2 regions of the Pseudomonas sp. CP4 genome follow, and region 2 is predicted to be linked to the other one. Evidence: riboswitches for the same ligand, from Rfam matches in the RefSeq annotation. Region 2 holds a riboswitch; the other holds the start of a gene.
The links. Region 2 has a riboswitch for cobalamin ahead of cobO (cob(I)yrinic acid a,c-diamide adenosyltransferase). Riboswitches for the same ligand answer to the same signal wherever they lie in the genome.

Region 1: linked by a shared signal. The riboswitch ahead of ACMYUN_RS02265 (CbtB domain-containing protein) and the one ahead of cobO (cob(I)yrinic acid a,c-diamide adenosyltransferase) in region 2 are both predicted to bind cobalamin.

Annotation. Positions count from the first base shown of each region.
Region 1 covers NZ_CP180489.1:552,812-556,209, forward strand. The annotation lists gene cobW (cobalamin biosynthesis protein CobW) at 1-685, opposite strand, end outside; cobalamin riboswitch at 784-996, opposite strand; cobalamin riboswitch at 1,431-1,650, shown strand; gene ACMYUN_RS02265 (CbtB domain-containing protein) at 1,773-1,970, shown strand; gene ACMYUN_RS02270 (CbtA family protein) at 1,982-2,683, shown strand; gene ACMYUN_RS02275 (cobalamin biosynthesis protein) at 2,680-3,093, shown strand; gene cobM (precorrin-4 C(11)-methyltransferase) at 3,172-3,398, shown strand, end outside.
Region 2 covers NZ_CP180489.1:1,470,078-1,473,475, reverse strand. The annotation lists gene ACMYUN_RS06480 (PQQ-dependent sugar dehydrogenase) at 1-417, opposite strand, end outside; gene ACMYUN_RS06475 (hypothetical protein) at 484-1,068, opposite strand; cobalamin riboswitch at 1,233-1,462, shown strand; gene cobO (cob(I)yrinic acid a,c-diamide adenosyltransferase) at 1,543-2,154, shown strand; gene ACMYUN_RS06465 (cobyrinate a,c-diamide synthase) at 2,151-3,398, shown strand, end outside.

The sequences.
Region 1 (3,398 bases), 920 kb from region 2:
CGATCAACACGTCGAGCGGCAGGCGGCCGTTGCTGGCTTCGATGATTTTTACCGCTGGCGGCAGCTCTTCGGCGACTTCAGCGCGCACCCGAGCCAGATCTTCCGCGCTGGTCTGGTCGGCTTTGTTGAGGATGACCAGGTCAGCACTGGCCAGTTGATCGGCGAACAATTCGTGCAGCGGCGACTCGTGATCAAGGTTCGGATCGAGTTTGCGCTGGGCATCGACCTGATCCGGGAACGCGGCGAAGGTGCCAGCAGCAACAGCCGGGCTGTCGACTACGGTGATGACTGCGTCGACGGTGCAGGCGCTGCGGATTTCCGGCCACTGGAAGGCTTGCACCAACGGCTTGGGCAGGGCCAGGCCGGAGGTTTCGATAAGGATGTGATCGAGGTCACCGCGACGGGCGACCAGTTCGCGCATTACCGGAAAGAACTCTTCCTGCACCGTGCAGCACAGGCAGCCGTTGGCCAGCTCATAAACACGGCCACTGGCCTCTTCTTCGGTGCAGCCGATGGTGCATTGCTTGAGGATTTCACCGTCGATGCCGAGCTCACCAAACTCGTTGACGATCACCGCGATGCGCCGGCCCTGAGCGTTATCGAGCATGTGCCGTAGCAGCGTGGTTTTGCCCGAACCGAGGAAACCGGTGACGATGGTGACGGGGAGTTTGGCCAGTGTTTTCATCGGTATGCCCTTTGGCAAGCGGCGGGCATACGGGACGAGAACCGGCAGCGCGCGTGCACGCCGGAAGCATTCGCCACCGGATCACCCCGCCCGGTTGTAGTGAGAATCTGTGACGAGGCAGGTCTCCTGGCTGACGGCGTTCAGGCGCGGGGCTTGGCATTCGCTGCGCCTTCCCGCTGGCTCATCGGTTGAGCTGGCAGTGGCGTGGCAACGAACATCACCGTTCACAGTTGCGGGGGCAGCCGCGGCTTCGACCGCGTTCCCTTCTTAGCTTCGGCGAGTGCCGAAGAACCTCGAAAGCGCAAGGCTACGCATGGGTCCGTCGTGGGTCAATGGTCGGTGAGTCTGAAACTGGGGGTATATCCGTTGCTGCGGTAACGGCTTCCTATGGTTTCGCTCTTACAGCGAGTCCCTTTTTCAAACGCCGGAGTGCCGGCCCAGCAAAAAGGAACCAAAAGGCTTTGCCCCGGCGTACGGCCCGCTCGCTGGAACTCGGGGCACCTTCGTTACGGGACCGATCCCGGAGCGAAGGAACCCGAGCCTGCGAGGGCCGAACGTAGGAGCAAGCGTTTTTTTGCTTACTTTTTTTAGGCGTTTGTAAAAAAAGTGAGTCGCCGTAAGGGCGAAACCCTAAGCAGCCGTTACCGCAGCAACGGATATACACACAAAAACACCCGAAAAAAACGCCCCCCCGCAGCAACGGATCCGCCCCCGGAAATTGACTAAAAACCCAAACCCATGTTCTCCTGCCCACCTTGTTTCGGGTGCCCTTCACAGGGTGAAACGGGAAACCGGTGAATCATGTGCTTTACTCAAAGCCATGTCAGTCCGGTGCTGCCCCCGCAACGGTAAGCGAGCGAAGCGTCAGATCCACTGTGCCCCGGCATGGGAAGGTGACGCTTGCAGATCGGCCTCGTGCCAACCCCTCGTGAGCCCGGAGACCGGCCCGCAACACCCAGCGCGCGCAAGCGCCGCTGACCACAAACAAACCCGCGGTGGGCGGGCGCTGTTCGAAATCCCTGCGTGCCCGGCTCGCAGGGATTTTCATGCGCTCTGTTTACCCGCTGACATTTCAGAGGGAAGCGCTATGTCGATCATCAGCAATACCGTTAGCCACACTGACCACATTTCCAGCAGTACCACACTCGGCCAACGCGTGGCCGCCGCCCTCTTCGCCTCGATCCTCGGTGCCAGCCTTGTCTGGTTCGCCGGTTTCTCGCACATCGAAGCGGTGCACAACGCCGCCCACGATACCCGCCACAGCGCTGCGTTCCCGTGCCACTGAGGCTTGCCGAGATGATCAAGCGTATCGCGCAAACCGCAGGCTTCAGCGGCTTGCTGGCCGCCCTGCTGCTGACCTTGCTGCAGAGTTTCTGGGTTTCGCCACTGATTTTGGAGGCGGAAACCTTCGAGAAATCCGAACCGGTCGCGCAAGTCCACGAACACGCCGCTGGCACTGCCGCGCACAGCCACGATGGCGAAGCCTGGGAGCCGGAAGACGGCTGGCAGCGGGTGGTCTCGACCACTGGCGGCAATCTGGTGGTGGCGGTGGGTTTCGCCTTGATGCTTGCCGGTCTGTACACCCTGCGCGCGCCGACCAAGACCTCGCAAGGACTGCTCTGGGGTCTGGCCGGTTACGCGACGTTCGTTCTCGCGCCGACCTTGGGCCTGCCACCTGAATTGCCGGGCACTGCGGCCGCCGATCTGGCATCGCGGCAGATCTGGTGGATCGGCGCTGCCGCTTCGACCGCCGTCGGCCTGGCACTGATCGCCTTCAGTCGTCACTGGCTGATGAAGCTTCTTGGTGTGGCGATTCTCGCCGTGCCGCATGTAATCGGCGCGCCGCAACCGCAGGTGCATTCGATGCTCGCTCCAGAGGCATTGGAAACCCAGTTCAAAATCGCTTCGCAGCTGACCAACGTTGCATTCTGGCTGGCTCTAGGCCTGATCAGCGCCTGGTTGTTCCGCCGCAAAAGCGCAGGGCACTATCAGGCATGACCGATGACCGCGCAGCGCCGACTCTGGTGGTCGGCTTCGGCTGCCAGCGCGGCTGCCCGGCCAGTACGTTGCGTGCGTTACTCGATCAGGCGTTGCAGGCGCATCGCATTGAACTGCGAGCAGTCAGGGCTTTGGCCAGTATCGATCTCAAGCGCGACGAACCGGGTCTGCTTGAACTGGCCACCCAACTGAACCTGCCGCTGCAGTATTTCAACAGTGCCGAGCTGGCGCCCTATCAACAGCGTCTCAGCCATCAATCGCAAATCGCCTTTGAGCGCACCGGCTGCTACGGCGTGGCAGAAAGCGCCGCGCTGGCGCTGGCCGAGCAACTGATCCAGGCGCCGGCGAAACTGCTGATTCCCCGGCAGAAATATGCGCAGGCGACGCTGGCGTTGGCCGGCGCTGCATAAAATCCCGATAATCCCCGCCATCGATCATGAGCACACTTCATCTGAGGTGCGGCTGCGCTTCTTACCAAGGATTCAACGATGACCGTCTACTTCATCGGCGCCGGCCCCGGCGACCCCGAATTGATCACCGTGAAAGGCCAGCGCCTGATTCGCAACTGCCCGGTAATAATCTACGCCGGTTCGCTGGTACCGGCGGCCGTTCTGGAAGGTCACCAAGCCGAAAGCGTGGTCAACAGCGCTGAGCTGCACCTTGAGCAGATCATCGACTTGATCAAGAGCGCCCACGCCAAAGGCCAGGATGTGGC
Region 2 (3,398 bases):
ATCGTGGTCGGCGTCACGCAGCAGGGTGATGCGGTTCGGGCTCGGCACCCCAGCGCCGGCCTTGCCCATGACTTTCTTCATTACCCAGCCGCGAATGCCTTTGCTGTCGTCAGGCTTGGGCGGCGCGTTGGTTTCCGCCACCAGCACATCGCCGTTGGGCAGCACATAGAGCCAGCGCGGGTGATCGAGGCCTTCGGCAAACGCCGCGACCTGGGTGCCGGCCGCTGCGGTCGGTTTCGTGCCTTGTGGCCAGCCCACCGCCGGGGCGATGTTGACTGTCGGGATCAGCGTCTTGTTCGGTTCGGGCAGTTTCGGCGACGGGCCGGTGCCGTCGGAGACTTGCAGGCTGGAGGTTTCACCGCAGGCGGCGAGCCCGCCAGCGACGGCGATGATGAGAGCGAGTGGGGCCTTGCGCATTGCTGATCTTCCCTATGAATGCATTCCTAAACATAGAGGAGGGCGCAGGCCCGATGGTTCAACTGCTCAGCCGCGGGCTTCCTTGAACAGCACGGCGATGCCCGGATGATAGTTGCCCGCGTCGCTGTGCAATTTGCGATAGGCGTAGGGGAAATACCAGGCCACGGCGCAGGTGTGTTCCTTTTGCAGGTCGTCAACCATGTCCTGCAATTCTTCGGGGCTGGCGCTGTGCTGAGGTTTTTGCGGAGCAACAAAGAGGCAGCCGAGCTTGAGATCGCTGGCGTAGCTGATGCGCTTGGCATCAGCGGTGATGTCGAGCAGGGCCTGGGTCAGGTTGAGGTTGTTGACCCGTGGCCAGCGTTGCGTGGCCTGAATGAACGCGCGGTCTTCGGCGCCGGCAATCAGCAGATCTGCGCGAGCATTGCGTTCGCCTTCTTCGTTCTGTTTGCGCGTGGCCGTGTCGTTCAGCGTGACCATTTCCGCCATCCACGCCGCTGCCGCGAGCAGGCCGAGATTGGCTTTTTCGTCGTGCCAATATGGCGTGTCGTTGTCGCCGCGAACGGTGTTGTAGCGATCGATACAGTCAAACCAGCGTTCCAGCAACGGGCGCAGGAATTCCAGGCGCGGGTTGCTGATGATCATGCCTTGCATCGTCGTCATCCTTATTGTTGTAGTGGGCTTTTTGGAAAAAAAGCATGGCTCTTTGATATCACTTGTCACAGTCTGGCACAAGATTGCCGCTGCACAATTGATCAGCGGCAGCTATTTGCGCGCAATGTGCCTCTTCAATTGACGCTCCACCCCCAACCCTCTAACCTTCGCCGCTTGTTTCAGGTGCTCTGTGGCCCCGCGTCGACAGAGTGAAACAGGGAAGCCGGTAAGGGTGGTCTTCAAGCGAAGCCACGACGATCCCGGCGCTGCCCCCGCAACGGTAAATGAGTGAAAACTGCGCCTTGAGCCACTGCCTCGAAAGAAGCGGGAAGGCGCGCAGTCCGGCCGATGCCGCTCATGAGCCCGGAGACCGGCCTGATCCATCTCAGCGGCATCACGGTGGGCGATGCCAGGCTTTTTGCCGTCTATTCTTGTGCCTGCCCGCCGTTATCCAGCCTCAACGGAGAGCTCCCCATGAATGATTCCCCCGAGCGTGACGAACGCCATCTGGCGCGTATGCAGCGCAAGAAAGCCGTGATCGACGAACGCATCGCCAACTCGCCCGACGAGTGCGGCCTGGTGCTGGTGCTGACCGGCAATGGCAAAGGCAAGAGCAGCTCGGCGTTCGGCATGCTCGCCCGTGCCATGGGCCACGGCATGCAGTGCGGCGTGGTGCAGTTCATCAAGGGCCGCAACAGCACCGGCGAAGAATTGTTTTTCCGCCGTTTTCCCGAGCAGGTGCGTTTCCACGTCATGGGCGAAGGCTTCACCTGGGAAACCCAGGATCGCCAACGTGACATCGCCGCGGCGACCGCCGCTTGGGAAGTCTCGCGGGAATTGTTGCGCGACCCTTCGATCGGTCTGGTGGTGCTCGACGAATTGAACATCGCCCTCAAGCACGGCTACCTTGATCTCGATCAGGTGCTCAGCGATTTGCAGGCGCGTCCGCCGATGCAACACGTGGTCGTTACCGGTCGCGGCGCCAAGCCGGAAATGATCGAGATGGGCGACACGGTCACCGAGATGGGCATGCTCAAGCACGCCTTCCAGGCCGGGATCAAAGCGCAGAAAGGCGTCGAACTTTGAAGCAACCACGTCACTGTCCGGCGGTGTTGATTGCCGCGCCGGCCTCCGGTCAGGGCAAGACCACCGTCACCGCCGCACTCGCCCGTTTGCATCGCAACCAAGGGCGCAAGGTGCGCGTGTTCAAGTGCGGGCCGGACTTTCTCGACCCGATGATCCTCGAGCGCGCCAGCGGTGCGCCGGTGTATCAACTGGACATGTGGATGGTCGGCGAGCAGGAAAGTCGCCGTTTGTTGTGGGAAGCTGCCGCCGAGGCCGAGCTGATTCTGATCGAGGGCGTGATGGGCCTGTTCGACGGCACGCCATCCAGCGCTGATCTGGCGCGCCACTTCGGTGTGCCGGTGCTCGGTGTGATCGACGGCACCGCCATGGCGCAGACCTTTGGTGCCTTGGCGCTGGGCCTGGCGAAGTATCAGCCGGACTTGCCGTTCGCTGGCGTGTTGGCCAACCGCGTCGGCACCTTGCGCCATGCGCAATTGCTCGAAGGCAGCCTCACCGAAGGTCTGCGCTGGTACGGCGCACTGTCCCGCGAGACCGGCATCGAATTGCCGAGCCGCCACCTGGGCCTGGTTCAGGCCAGCGAATTGAATGATCTGGATCTGCGCCTCGACGCCGCCGCCGATGCGCTGGCCAGCAGTTGCCAAGTCGCGCTGCCACCGGCGGTCGAATTCGCCGCGCCTGATGTCATCGAAGCCGAGCCTCTATTAAAAGGTGTGCGCATCGCCGTCGCCCGCGATGAAGCGTTTGCCTTCACCTATGGCGCCAGCCTCGATTTGCTGCGGGCGATGGGCGCCGAGCTGCACTTTTTCTCGCCGATCCGCGACACGCAATTGCCCGACGCGGACAGCCTGTATTTGCCGGGCGGCTATCCAGAGCTGCATCACGTCGCGCTGGCGCAGAACACCTCGATGCTTGCAGCCATCCGCGCGCATCACGCAGCGGGCAAGCCGTTGCTCGCCGAGTGTGGCGGCATGCTTTATCTGCTGGATTCGCTGACCGACGTGGAAGGCACCCGTGCTGAGCTGGTCGGTTTGTTGAAAGGTGATGCGGTGATGCAGAAGCGTCTGGCGGCATTGGCGTTGCAGGCGGTTGAATTGCCGGAAGGTTCTTTGCGAGGGCACACGTATCACCATTCGCTGACCACCACCGAGCTGACGCCGATTGCCCGGGGGTTGAGCCCCAATGGCGGGCGCGGCGCTGAGGCGGTTTATCGCGAGGGGCGGATGACAGCTTCCTATGTGCACTTT